DNA from 3 places in the Pseudomonas sp. HN2 genome. Region 1 is predicted to be linked to each of the others. Evidence: predicted binding sites of a transcription regulator. Region 1 holds the regulator's gene; each other region holds the start of a gene.
The links. Region 1 encodes sigma-54, which starts transcription at its own class of promoters, with help from an activator protein. Its sites were predicted from a motif close to ANTGGCATNNANNTTGCTNT; they were not measured.

Region 1 (4,457 bases):
CTCCGGAAACTTGCCGGCCACGCCGACAAATTTGGCCGATGCCCGGGCATGCAGGCCCAGCTTATTGATGATTTCGATTTCACGAGCAGGCATCGCGGTGTGAATCCTTTAGGTGAGGTCGCGGTGGCGAACCTGGACGTTCTTCAGGGTTTTCTGCAGGGCCTGACCCAGGCGTTCGGTCAGGTAGACGGAGCGGTGGTGCCCGCCGGTGCAGCCAATGGCAATGGTGACGTAGGCGCGGTTGCTGGCGGCGAAACGTGGCAGCCACTTGTTCAGATAGGCGTAGATGTCCTGATACATTTCTTCGACATCCGGCTGTTCCGCCAGGTACTCGGCCACTGGTGCATCGAGACCCGACTGCGCACGCAGCTCCGGTTTCCAGTACGGATTGGGCAGGCAGCGGACGTCGAAGACCAGATCGGCATCGACTGGCATGCCGCGCTTGAAACCAAACGATTCGACCAGGAACGCCGTACCCGGCTCGGGCTGATTCAACAGGCGTAACTTCAGGGTGTCGCGCAGTTGATACAGATTGAGGTGGGTGGTGTTGATTTTCAGGTCGGCCAGATCGGCGATCGGGCCGAGCAGGGCGCTTTCATCGTGGATGGCTTCGGCCAGGGAGCGATTGGCGTTGCTCAACGGGTGACGACGACGGGTCTCGGAAAAACGCTTGAGCAGGGTTTCTTCGTCGGCGTCCAGATAGAGCACATCGCACTTGATATGCTTGGCCCGCACGTCTTCGAGCAATTCGGGGAAACGAGACAGATGGCTCGGCAGGTTGCGCGCATCGATCGATACCGCGACCAGCGGCTGCGCCAGCTCGGTGTGGATCAACGCGCGCTCGGCCAGTTCCGGCAGCAAGCCGGCCGGGAGGTTGTCGATGCAGTAGTAACCGTTGTCTTCAAGGACATTCAGGGCGGTACTTTTACCCGAGCCCGAACGGCCACTGACGATGATCAAACGCATGATTAGTGCCCGTTCTGCTCGTCCAGTACAACCTGGTACAAGGCCTCGTTGCTCGGAGCGCTGCGCAGTTTTTCGCGCACTTCCTTGCGGTCGAGCATGCTGGCGATCTGGCGCAGCAATTCCAGGTGCGCATCGGTCGCGGCTTCCGGGACCAGCAGCACGAACAGCAGGTCCACCGGGGCGCCGTCGATGGCGTCGAAATCGATCGGGGCTTCGAGGTGCAGCAGCGCGCTGACCGGCGCCGTGCAGCCCTTGAGGCGGCAGTGGGGAATGGCGATGCCGTTGCCGAAACCGGTGGAGCCGAGTTTCTCACGGGCGATCAGCGCCTCGAAGACATCCTGCATCGCCAGATCCGGCACTTCGCGGTGGATCAGGTTGGCAATCTGTTCGAGGGCTTTTTTCTTGCTGCCGCCCGGCGCGTTCACCTGGGAACGGCCGGGGGTCAGGATGGTTTCAAGTCGGATCATGGGATAGGGGGGTTAACGACCGGTTGCGCCCTGGAGGAGGCTCTGGGTCTTTTCCTTATGCTTTTTGAGTTGGCGATCCAGCTTGTCGGTGAGTGAGTCGATCGCAGCATACATGTCGGTATCTTCTGCGTTGGCGACCACTTCGCTGCCGGGGATATGCAAGGTGGCTTCGATCTTCTGCTTCAGCTTTTCGACGCACATCGTGACCTGCACGTTGGTGATCTTGTCGAAATGTCGCTCCAGTCGTTGGAGTTTTTCCTCGATGTAGGAACGCAGAGGTTGGGTCACTTCCAGTTGGTGTCCACTGATGTTGACTTGCATACAGCTTCTCCTTCGTTGCCAGTGCATAAAGCGGCAGGCCGAAAAGCCTGCCACTGGAACGCTGTAACGTGGCTTACATCAACCGCTTGCGTTCGCTCGAAGGCGCGATTCCGAGGGATTCGCGGTACTTGGCGACGGTGCGGCGAGCCACCTGAATGCCTTGTGCCTCCAGTAAACCAGCGATCTTGCTGTCACTCAACGGCTTTTTCTGATTTTCCGCCGCGACCAGTTTCTTGATGATCGCGCGAATCGCCGTGGACGAGCATTCGCCGCCTTCGGAGGTGCTGACGTGGCTGGAGAAAAAGTATTTCAGTTCATAAATACCGCGCGGGGTATGCATGAATTTTTGGGTGGTCACCCGTGAGATCGTCGACTCGTGCATGCCGACCGCTTCGGCGATGTCATGCAGCACCAGCGGCTTCATCGCTTCGTCGCCATATTCGAGGAAACCGCGCTGATGTTCGACGATCTGCGTGGCCACTTTCATCAGGGTTTCGTTGCGGCTCTGCAGGCTCTTGATGAACCAGCGGGCTTCCTGCAACTGATTGCGCATGAAAGTGTTGTCGGCGCTGGTGTCGGCACGCTTCACAAAACCGGCGTACTGGGCGTTGACGCGCAGGCGTGGCACCGATTCCTGGTTCAGTTCCACCAGCCAGCGCTCGTTGTCCTTGCGCACGATCACATCGGGAATGACGTATTCGGCTTCGGTCGATTCGATCTGCGAGCCCGGACGCGGATTGAGGCTCTGCACCAGTTCGATGACCTGGCGCAGTTCGTCTTCCTTGAGCTTCATGCGCCGCATCAACTGGCTGTAATCGCGGCTGCCGAGCAGGTCGATGTAATCGGCGACCAGACGTTTGGCCTCGGTGAGCCACGGCGTCTTCGCGGGCAGCTGGCGCAATTGCAGCAGCAGGCATTCGCTGAGGTTGCGTGCGCCGATCCCGGCGGGCTCGAATTGCTGGATGCGATGCAGGACGGCTTCGATTTCGTCGAGCTCGATGTCCAGTTCCGGGTCGAACGCTTCGAGAATTTCTTCGAGCGTTTCGTCCAGGTAACCCTGATTGTTGATGCAATCGATCAGGGTCACGGCGATCAGGCGATCGGTGTCGGACATCGGCGCCAGGTTCAGTTGCCAGAGCAGATGGCTCTGCAGGCTCTCGCCGGCGGAAGTGCGGGTGGTGAAATCCCACTCGTCGTCATCGCTGCTGGGCAGGCTGCTGGCGCTGGTCTGATAAACATCTTCCCAGGCGGTGTCTACCGGCAGTTCGTTGGGGATGCGCTCGTTCCATTCGCCATCTTCAAGGTTGTCCACCGTCGGCGCGGCTTCCTGATACGAGGGTTCCTGGATTTCGGCGGGCTTCTGTTCGGCGTTGTCGGCCAAGGGGTCGGCGTTATCGAAGTCGTCGCCTTCTTCCTGGCGTTCGAGCATCGGATTGGATTCCAGAGCCTCCTGGATTTCCTGTTGCAGGTCCAGGGTCGACAATTGGAGCAGGCGGATGGCCTGTTGCAGCTGCGGTGTCATCGTCAGCTGCTGGCCCATTCTCAAGACTAGCGATGGTTTCATGGCAGGGGCTTAACACCTTATTCGCCGGCGCTTTGCGCCATCCACTACAGGGCGCCGAAGCGCCAAACTTAAGCAAATTATATGCCTGAAACTGAAGTGTTTGCCTAGAGCGCTGTAACAATTAAAGCGGATAAATGCGCCTTGAATCGATACAGCGCTGGCGCGCTTACAGGCGGAACTCGTGACCCAGATACACTTCCTTGACCAGATCGTTGGCCAGGATGGTCTCGGCATCGCCTTCAGCGATCAGTTGACCGTCGTTGACGATGTAAGCGGTTTCGCAGATATCCAGCGTCTCACGGACGTTGTGGTCGGTGATCAGCACCCCGATGCCCTTGGCCTTGAGGTGGTGGATGATCTGCTTGATGTCGCCGACCGAGATCGGGTCGACACCGGCGAACGGTTCGTCGAGCAGGATGAATTTCGGCGCAGTGGCCAGAGCGCGAGCGATTTCCACCCGGCGACGCTCGCCACCGGACAGGCTCATGCCGAGGTTGTCGCGGATGTGGCTGATGTGGAATTCCTGCAACAGGCTTTCCAGCTCCTTGCGACGACCGGCCTTGTCGAGTTCAGGACGGGTCTCGAGGATCGCCATGATGTTGTCGGCGACCGACAGTTTGCGGAAGATCGACGCTTCTTGCGGCAGATAGCCGATACCGGCCTTGGCGCGGCCGTGCATCGGCTGGTGGCTGACGTCCAGATCATCGATCAGCACCCGGCCCTGATCGGCCTGCACCAGGCCGACGATCATGTAGAAGCAGGTCGTCTTGCCGGCGCCGTTCGGGCCGAGCAGGCCGACGATCTGCCCGCTGTCGATCGACAGACTGACGTCACGCACGACCTGGCGGCTTTTATAGGCCTTGGCCAAGTGCTGAGCTTTCAGAGTTGCCATTACTGGGATTTCTCTTCGGTTTTCTTCTTCGGCTGGATCACCATGTCGATGCGCGGACGCGATTCGGTGACCTTGCTGCCCGTGGCGCGACCGGCGCTGGCCAGTTTCTTCACGGTGTCGTAGACGATTTTTTCGCCCTGGGTGACGTTGTTATCCTTGTCGATAACCTTGGCCTTGTCGATCAGCACCACGCGGTTCTGCTGGGCGTGGTATTGAATCGTCACGCCGTAGCCCTTGACCGGGTTGG
Region 2 (4,457 bases), 910 kb from region 1:
AACTGTGAATGGCGTTGCCCAACTGGCGCACCAACGGGATGAATTCGGTCAGCCAGGCGTGCAGGCCTTCTTCGAGGATTTCGTTGATGCCGGTGTAGCGCAGGCGCGCGTCCATTTCCGCCGCCAGGCGTTGTGCCGGGCGGCCGTTGGCGCCGGGCAGTTGCGCGAGGATCTGGTCGATTTCTTCGGTACAGGCACGCAGCGAACGGGGTACATCGGCGCGCAACAAAAGCAATTCGGCGACGTGCCGGGCGCCGGGCGCATCGCGATAGATTTCGGTGTAGGCCTCGAACGACGACAACGCCCGCAGCAGCGCACTCCATTGGTAATAAGCGTGCGCCGTGCCATCGCTGACCGCTTCGGCCTGATCGCCGGCCATTTCGTAGCGGGCATCGAGCAGGCGCAGCGTGTTGTCCGCGCGCTCGATGAACGTGCCCAGACGGATGAAGCGAAACGCGTCGTTGCGCATGATCGTGCCGTAGGACGCGCCACGAAACAGATGCGAGCGCTCCTTGATCCATTCGCAGAAACGGCTCATGCCGTAGCGGCTCAGACCCTGTTCGGCGATGCCGCGAATTTCCAGCCAGGTTGCGTTGATGTTTTCCCACATGTCGGCGGTGATTCGCCCGCGCACCGCATGGGCACTGGCCCGCGCCGCGCCGAGGCAGCTGTAGATGCTCGCCGGGTTGGCCGCGTCCAGCGCAAAGAAATGCAGCAGGCGTTCGGCGTGCAGATCGCCGTGGCGGTCATGGTAATCATCGAGAGTGCCGGTAATCAGCAACGGCATGGCGAGTTCGTGCAGACCATCGCCGCGCCCGTCCTGCGGCATCAGCGACAGTGAATAACTGATGTCGAGCATGCGTGCGAGGTTCTCCGCACGCTCCAGGTAACGCGACATCCAGTACAGATCCGAGGCAGTTCTACTTAACATGGCAAGCTTCCTTCAATCCTCGACTACCCAGGTGTCCTTGGTGCCGCCGCCCTGGGAGGAATTCACCACCAGGGAGCCTTCACGCAACGCGACACGGGTCAAACCTCCGGGCACGACCCGGGTCTCGCGGCCGGACAGTACGAACGGGCGCAGGTCGATATGGCGCGGCGCGATGCCGTTTTCGACAAAGGTCGGGCACGTCGACAGCGACAGCGTCGGCTGCGCGATGTAGGCATGGGGCTTGGCCTTGATGCGCTCGCGAAAGGCATCGATTTCCGCGCTCGTCGCGGCCGGCCCGACCAGCATCCCGTAACCGCCGGAGCCCTGGGTTTCCTTGACCACCAGATCCGGAAGATTGGCCAGCACGTGGGACAGCTCGGACGGGTTGCGGCATTGCCAGGTCGGCACGTTCTTCAGAATCGGCTCTTCGTCGAGGTAGAAACGGATCATGTCGGTGACAAACGGGTAAACCGATTTATCGTCCGCCACTCCGGTGCCGATGGCATTGGCCAGCACCACATTGCCGGAGCGATAGGACGACAGCAGCCCCGGCACGCCGAGCATCGAATCCGGGTTGAATGCCAGCGGATCGAGGAAGGCATCATCGAGGCGGCGATAAATCACATCGACCGCTTTCGGGCCGTCGGTTGTGCGCATGAACACCTTGTCGTCGCGCACGAACAGGTCCGCGCCTTCCACCAGTTCAACGCCCATTTCCCGCGCGAGAAACGCATGCTCGAAGAACGCGCTGTTGAAGCGCCCCGGCGTCAGCACCACCACGCTGGGGTTGTCGATCGGACTTGAGCTTTTCAGGGTGTCGAGCAGCAGATTGGGGTAGTGATCGATCGGGGCGATGCGCTGAGCGGCGAACAGCTCGGGGAACAGCCGCATCATCATCTTGCGGTCTTCGAGCATGTAGCTGACGCCGCTGGGTGTGCGCAGGTTGTCTTCGAGGACGTAATAAGTGCCATCGCCATCGCGCACCAGATCGACGCCGGAAATATGCGAATAGATGTCGCGGTGCAGATCCAGGCCCTGCATTGCCAGCTGGTATTGCTCGTTGGCCAGCACCTGTTCGGCGGGAATGATCCCGGCCTTGATGATGCGCTGCTCGTGGTAGAGGTCGGCGAGGAACATGTTCAGCGCTTTGACCCGCTGGATACAACCGCGCTCGACGATTCGCCACTCACTGGCGGGGATGCTGCGCGGAATGGTGTCGAACGGAATCAGGCGCTCGGTGCCCTGCTCGTCGCCATAAAGCGTGAAAGTGATCCCGGCACGATGGAACAGCAGATCAGCCTCGCGTCGGCGTTGCGCAAGCAACTCGTCGGGCGTCTCGGCCAGCCAGCGGGCAAATTCCCGGTAATGCGGGCGAACCAGTCCGCCAGCATCGTACATCTCGTCAAAACAGGTGCGGATCATGCCGTACTCCTTGTCACTCCGGACATACAGGCCTTCGCAAGGCCCGTGCCATCGGCATAAACGCTTTGAATTCAATCGGTTGTGGATCCACGCCAAAGGCAGCGCACCATTCCTGTGCGGCAAATGCCCCGACCCGATTGCCCCCGCTTCATTGCGACGCACTGCATCGCCTATCACCAGCATAGTCAGAGTTGATTTCACTGCCCGGCAGCGACTGCGGATAATCCGCGCATTCGCTGCAAAACTTTATCGGCATGGCGCTGCAAAGCTGCCCGCCGAATTGACCTGGACTGCCTTGGCAGCCCCGCCCCGCAAAGACTCCACTGCATATCCGTCTTCCCTTTTAGCCACCCTCTCCGGTGGCTTTTTTTTGGTTTTCTGAAATATTTTGAATGCAAAAGCAAAAGATCGCAGCCTTCGGCAGCTCCTACACGATCACCTGTAGGAGCTGCCGAAGGCTGCGATCTTTTGATCTTTAAAACGACAACGGCCGACCCGAAGGTCAGCCGTTGCCCGATACAAAATGCTCAAGCTCAATTCAGGCGGTAACGATTGCGCACCTCCTGCTTCACGCCCCAACCCTCAATAATGCCGCCCAGCGGCTCGACCACGGCGGAAAAGCCCTGCTCGAAATCGCCAATGTCGTCGTAGGTTGCGTACATCACTTTGCTCAATTCCAGCGACCAGGCGCCGTCGTCGCGCGCACTGACCTGGGCATTGATGGACTCACCGCGAAATTTGCCTGCTGCCCTGCGCGCCCGCTCCTCGTCCGGGAAAATCGCGTAGAACTCGATGGGATGGAACCGGGAAAAATCGAAACCGCCTTCTTTCATGCGGCGCAGAACGTTGCTGCTGATGTCTTCTTGATAGGCTGTGCTCATGAATCGTCCCCCTCGATTGATGGATAGACTTTCCGTATTCCCGCCCCGGGCCTTTTGGCCTAAGTACTACGGCAACGTGGTTGCGCGCGGGAAACAAGCATGTAGCTGACAAGACCAGACCTTAGCGATCCATTCGCTGATCTCGCTTGCAGAGTAGCCCCAAGAGAGCGCCGCTGCCAAGGCCTGGTTTACGAGATGACAGGATGTGTTCAGACAGGTGTGATGCTGCGGATTTCGATGCCGTTCTGGGTCTTGAGGTTTTTCACCCCGGCATCGGCGGTGCGCCCTTCCAGATCATTGAGATCCAGCTGGGCGGCGACCGGAAGAAGCCGCTCCTTGATCAGCCGCGCGGCTTCATCATCGGACGGGCATTCCTCACGTTCGAAGATCTCATCAACGATTTCACCATGATCATCCACGAAAGTGACTTTCCACTTTTGCATCAGTGCCTCCTCGATCAACCCGTAAATGGGCTTACCTTTATCTCGACTTTTTTCCGCGAGAGTTGGTTCAAAAGGATTACAGCCGATGATCGTGAATTGTAGGAGTGAGCCTGCTCGCGATTGCGGTCTGCCAGTCACAGATACATCGACTGGGAAAAAGCTATCGCGAGCAGGCTCACTCCTACAGGGGTCTTGCGGTGACGGTTCAGTCGTTGCTCGGCTTGTTCACCGCTTGCAGCACGTATTGCGGCAGAGCGAATGCGCCGATGTGGATTTCCGGGTTGTAGTAGCGGGTAACGATGCCGCTGCCGATGAAGCGCTGTTGCAGGGTTTCACGGCTGAGCTTGCGGTAGGCCGGGTTGGTCGAGCCCCAGGCGAAGGTCATCGAGCCGCCGATGTAGGTCGGCACGGCGGCCTGGTAGAAGTGCCAGTCCGGGAACAGGCTGCGCAGGCGGCCAGCGGTGGTTTTGACTTCGTCGATCTGCATGAACGGCGTGCCGTTCTGGGTGACGAGGATGCCGCCTTCGTTCAGGCAACGGTGGCACGCCTGGTAGAAGTTCTCCGAGAACAGCACTTCGCCCGGGCCGATCGGATCGGTGGAGTCGGAAATGATCACGTCGAATTTTTCAGTAGTGGTAGCGACGAAACGCATACCGTCATCGATCACCAGGTTCAGGCGGGGATCGTCGTAGGCACCGGCGGAATGGTTCGGCAGGAATTCCTTGCACATGTCGACCACGGTGCCGTCGATTTCGACCATGGTGATGTGCTCGACGCCGG
Region 3 (4,457 bases), 660 kb from region 1:
GTGCCGGGGATTCCGCTGTCACGTTATGCCGAGGATTTCGACCTGCCGGAACTGGTGCGCGCCAACAAGTCGCGGATCAACGGCATGCGGGTCAAGGTCAAGGGCGACATCTTTCTTGCCGACATCGCGCCGCTGCAATCGGAGCACGACGACAGCGAGGCCATGGCCGGCGCGGTGCTGACCCTGCACCGCGCCGATCGCGTCGGCGAGCGCATCTACAATGTGCGCAAACAGGAACTGCGGGGCTTCGACAGTATCTTCCAGAGCTCGAAAGTCATGGCCGCCGTGGTCCGCGAAGCGCGACGCATGGCGCCGCTGGATGCGCCGCTATTAATAGAAGGCGAAACCGGCACCGGCAAGGAACTGCTCGCGCGCGCCTGCCACCTCGCGAGTCCGCGTGGGCAATCGCCGTTGATGGCGCTCAACTGCGCCGGGTTGCCGGAGTCGATGGCCGAGACCGAACTGTTCGGCTACGGCCCAGGCGCCTTCGAAGGTGCGCGGGCCGAAGGCAAGCTCGGCCTGCTGGAGTTGACCGCTGGCGGCACGCTGTTTCTCGATGGCGTTGGCGAGATGAGCCCGCGTTTGCAGGTCAAGCTGTTGCGCTTTCTCCAGGACGGTTGCTTCCGCCGTGTCGGCAGCGATGAAGAGGTCTATCTCGACGTGCGGGTGATCTGCGCGACGCAGGTGGATTTGTCCGAACTGTGCGCACGCGGCGAGTTTCGCCAGGATCTCTACCACCGCTTGAATGTGCTGTCGCTGCACATCCCGCCGCTGCGCGAATGCCTCGACGGTTTGACGCCGCTGGTCGAGCACTTCCTCGATCAGGCCAGTCGGCAGATCGGCTGCCCGCTGCCGAAACTCGCCCCGGCGGCGATGGAACGTCTCAGCCATTACCACTGGCCGGGCAACGTGCGGCAACTGGAGAACGTGCTGTTCCAGGCGGTTTCGTTGTGCGACGGCGGTAAGGTCAAGGCCGAACATATCCGCCTGCCGGATTACGGCGTGCGTCAGCCGCTTGGCGATTTTTCCCTCGACGGAAATCTCGACGAGATCGTCGGGCGCTTCGAGAAAGCGGTACTGGAACGGTTGTATTCCGAGCACCCGAGCAGTCGACAACTGGGCAAGCGGCTGGGTGTTTCGCACACCACGATTGCCAACAAGCTGCGTGAGTATGAGGTGGGCAAAGACGCGGCCGAATAACCTTGTGGCGAGGGAGCTTGCTCCCGCTGGGTTGCGTAGCAGCCCAAAATCCATTCAGCCGGGTGAGTCAGGCACACCGCACTCACCGGGTTTACGACTGCTTCGCAGCCGAGCGGGAGCAAGCTCCCTCGCCACAGGGACTGATTTCACTCGTAATCAGGGATTGCCGCGAAGCGGCATGACACCGCCGGTTTTTCGTCTTCTGCACATTTCAGATTCCCCCTCTATCCCCCTCAAGTCCCTTGTTTACCGGGCCTTCGTCCGCCAATAAAAAGTTGGTCTGCAAATTGCTTATGGCTGAGCAGTACAGCGGTGGGCGGCAAACGTCCGGCATGCAGAGGAAACACAGTGGACAAGTACCTTTATGTGGCAATGACCGGCGCCAGCCAGAACGCACTGGCGCAGCGGGCGCATGCCAACAACCTGGCGAACATCTCCACCAACGGCTTTCAGCGCGACCTCGAACAGGCGCGGTCGATGCCGGTGTTTGGTGACAGCTTTCCGGCGCGCGCGTTTGCCATGAGCGAGCGTCCCGCCACCGATTTCACCCCGGGCTCGCTGGTGCAGACCGGTCGTGAACTCGACGTCGCGGTATCCGGCAACGGTTTCATCGCCGTGCAGAACCCCGGTGGCGGTGAAAGCTACGTGCGCACCGGCAGCCTGAACATCGACGCCCTCGGCGTATTGCGCGCCGGCAACGGCATGCCGGTAATCGGTAACGGCGGCCCGATCGCTGTGCCGCCCGAGCAGCAGGTCGAAGTCGGTGAAGACGGCACCATCAGCATCCGCGCCATGGGTGAAGGCCCGCGCGTGATGGCCGAAGTCGACCGCATCAAGCTGGTCAACCCGGACATCAAGAACATGAACAAAGGTCTCGACGGTTCGATTTACACCAAGGACGGCCAGCCGGCGCAAGCCGACGCCAACGTCAAACTGGTCTCGGGTTTCCTCGAGTCGAGCAACGTCAATGCCGTGGAAGAAATGACCTCGGTGCTGGCCCTGGCCAAGCAGTTCGAGTTGCACGTCAAGATGATGAACACCGCCAAAGACGACGACCAGGCCATGGCTCGGGTCTTGCAGATCAGCTAATTATCAGAACGTCGCGCCGTAAAACAGGCGCACGAGGAGAATCGAATGCTTCCGGCTCTATGGGTTGCCAAAACCGGTCTGTCCGCCCAGGACACCAACCTGACCACCATTTCCAACAACCTGGCGAACGTCTCGACCACGGGTTTCAAACGTGACCGTGCCGAGTTCCAGGACCTGCTGTATCAGATCAAGCGTCAGCCAGGTGCTCAGTCGACCCAGGACAGCGAACTGCCGTCGGGTCTGCAAGTGGGTACCGGTGTGCGCATTGTCGGCACCCAGAAGAACTTCACCGCCGGCAGCCTGCAAACCACCGAGCAGCCGCTGGATATGGCCATCGACGGTCGCGGTTTCTTCCAGATCCTGCAGCCGGACGGCACCACGTCCTACACCCGTGACGGTACGTTCCACCTCGACTCCAATGGCCAGATCGTCAACGCCAGCGGTTTCGCTCTGGAGCCGGCGATCATCATCCCGAACGATGCGCAGACCTTCACCGTCGGCCGTGACGGCACCGTGTCGATCACCATCGCCGGCAACCCGGCTTCGCAAGTGATCGGCAACCTGCAGACCGCCGACTTCATCAACCCGGCCGGCCTGCAAGCCGTGGGCAACAACCTGTTCCTCGAAACCGCTGCTTCCGGCGCGCCGCAAATCGGCACTCCGGGCCTGAACGGTTTCGGTACCACGCTGCAGAACACCCTGGAAACCTCGAACGTCAGCACCGTTGAAGAGATGGTCAACATGATCACCACTCAGCGCGCCTACGAGATGAACTCCAAGGTGATCTCCACCGCCGACCAGATGCTCTCGTTCGTAACGCAGAATCTGTAATCCAGTCTATGGGGCGGCCTGAGGTCGCCAGCAACACCGTGAGGTAGGGTCATGAAGCGCTTTGTATCTGTTCTGGCATTGGGTGGGGTCGTCTCGCTCGCGGGCTGCGTCGCTCCGGCGCCCAAGCCCAATGACCCTTACTACGCCCCGGTGTTGCCGCGCACACCGTTGCCGGCGGCCGCCAATAACGGCTCGATCTATCAGGCCGGCTTCGAGCAGAACCTGTATAGCGACCGCAAGGCGTTCCGGGTCGGTGACATCATCACCATCACCCTCAACGAGCGTACCCAGGCGAGCAAGAACGCCAACTCGCAGATGGACAAGAACAGCGACAACAAGATCGGTCTGACCTCGTTGTTCGGCTCCAGCCTGACGACCAACAACCCGATCGGTGGCAACGACCTGAGCCTCAACGCCGGCTACAGCGCCGACCGTTCGACCAAGGGCGACGCCAAGTCCGGGCAGAGCAACAGCCTGACCGGCTCGATCACCGTGACCGTGGCCGACGTGCTGCCCAACGGCATCATCGCCGTTCGTGGCGAGAAGTGGCTGACGCTCAACACCGGTGACGAACTGGTGCGCATCGCCGGCATGGTCCGCGCCGATGACATCGCGACCGATAACACTGTGTCGTCGACCCGCGTCGCCGATGCGCGCATCACCTACTCGGGTACCGGCGCGTTTGCCGATACGAGTCAGCCAGGCTGGTTCGACCGTTTCTTCCTCAGCCCGCTGTTCCCTTTCTAGGTGGCTACGTTGAATCTGAAAAGCCTTATGGTGGCCGCATTACTGATGTCTGCGGCTTTCACCGCACACGCCGAGCGGCTGAAAGACATCGCCAGCATTTCCGGCGTGCGCTCCAACCAGTTGATCGGTTACGGCCTGGTGGTCGGGCTTAACGGCACCGGTGACCAGACGACGCAGACTCCGTTCACCCTGCAGACCTTCAACAACATGCTCTCGCAGTTCGGCATCAAGGTACCGCCGGGATCGGGCAACGTGCAGTTGAAGAACGTCGCGGCGGTGTCGGTGAGTGCCGATCTGCCGGCGTTTGCCAAACCGGGTCAGCAGGTCGATATCACCGTGTCCTCGATCGGTAACTCCAAGAGCCTGCGTGGCGGCACCTTGTTGCTGACCCCGCTCAAGGGTATCGACGGCAACGTCTATGCGATTGCTCAGGGCAACCTCGTGGTCGGCGGTTTCGATGCCGAAGGTCGTGACGGTTCGAAGATCACCGTCAACGTTCCGTCGGCCGGTCGCATCCCTGGCGGTGCGTCGGTGGAACGTGCGGTGCCGAGCGGTTTCAACCAGGGCAACAGCCTGACGCTGAACCTCAA

Region 2: the regulator sigma-54 is predicted to act here: its motif matches at 2,387-2,406, upstream of LIS66_RS08460 (circularly permuted type 2 ATP-grasp protein).
Region 3: the regulator sigma-54 is predicted to act here: its motif matches at 1,475-1,494, upstream of LIS66_RS07295 (flagellar basal body rod protein FlgF).

The regions. Positions count from the first base shown of each region.
Region 1 covers NZ_CP085885.1:999,644-1,004,100, forward strand. The annotation lists gene LIS66_RS04235 (HPr family phosphocarrier protein) at 1-93, opposite strand, end outside; gene rapZ (RNase adapter RapZ) at 109-966, opposite strand; gene ptsN (PTS IIA-like nitrogen regulatory protein PtsN) at 969-1,433, opposite strand; gene hpf (ribosome hibernation-promoting factor, HPF/YfiA family) at 1,446-1,754, opposite strand; gene LIS66_RS04255 (RNA polymerase factor sigma-54) at 1,828-3,318, opposite strand; gene lptB (LPS export ABC transporter ATP-binding protein) at 3,485-4,210, opposite strand; gene lptA (lipopolysaccharide transport periplasmic protein LptA) at 4,210-4,457, opposite strand, start outside.
Region 2 covers NZ_CP085885.1:1,905,228-1,909,684, reverse strand. The annotation lists gene LIS66_RS08465 (alpha-E domain-containing protein) at 1-931, opposite strand, end outside; gene LIS66_RS08460 (circularly permuted type 2 ATP-grasp protein) at 944-2,353, opposite strand; gene LIS66_RS08455 (ribonuclease E inhibitor RraB) at 2,887-3,234, opposite strand; gene LIS66_RS08450 (hypothetical protein) at 3,444-3,677, opposite strand; gene speE (polyamine aminopropyltransferase) at 3,883-4,457, opposite strand, start outside.
Region 3 covers NZ_CP085885.1:1,660,694-1,665,150, forward strand. The annotation lists gene LIS66_RS07290 (sigma-54-dependent phenylalanine hydroxylase transcriptional regulator PhhR) at 1-1,200, shown strand, start outside; gene LIS66_RS07295 (flagellar basal body rod protein FlgF) at 1,549-2,289, shown strand; gene flgG (flagellar basal-body rod protein FlgG) at 2,335-3,120, shown strand; gene flgH (flagellar basal body L-ring protein FlgH) at 3,172-3,867, shown strand; gene LIS66_RS07310 (flagellar basal body P-ring protein FlgI) at 3,895-4,457, shown strand, end outside.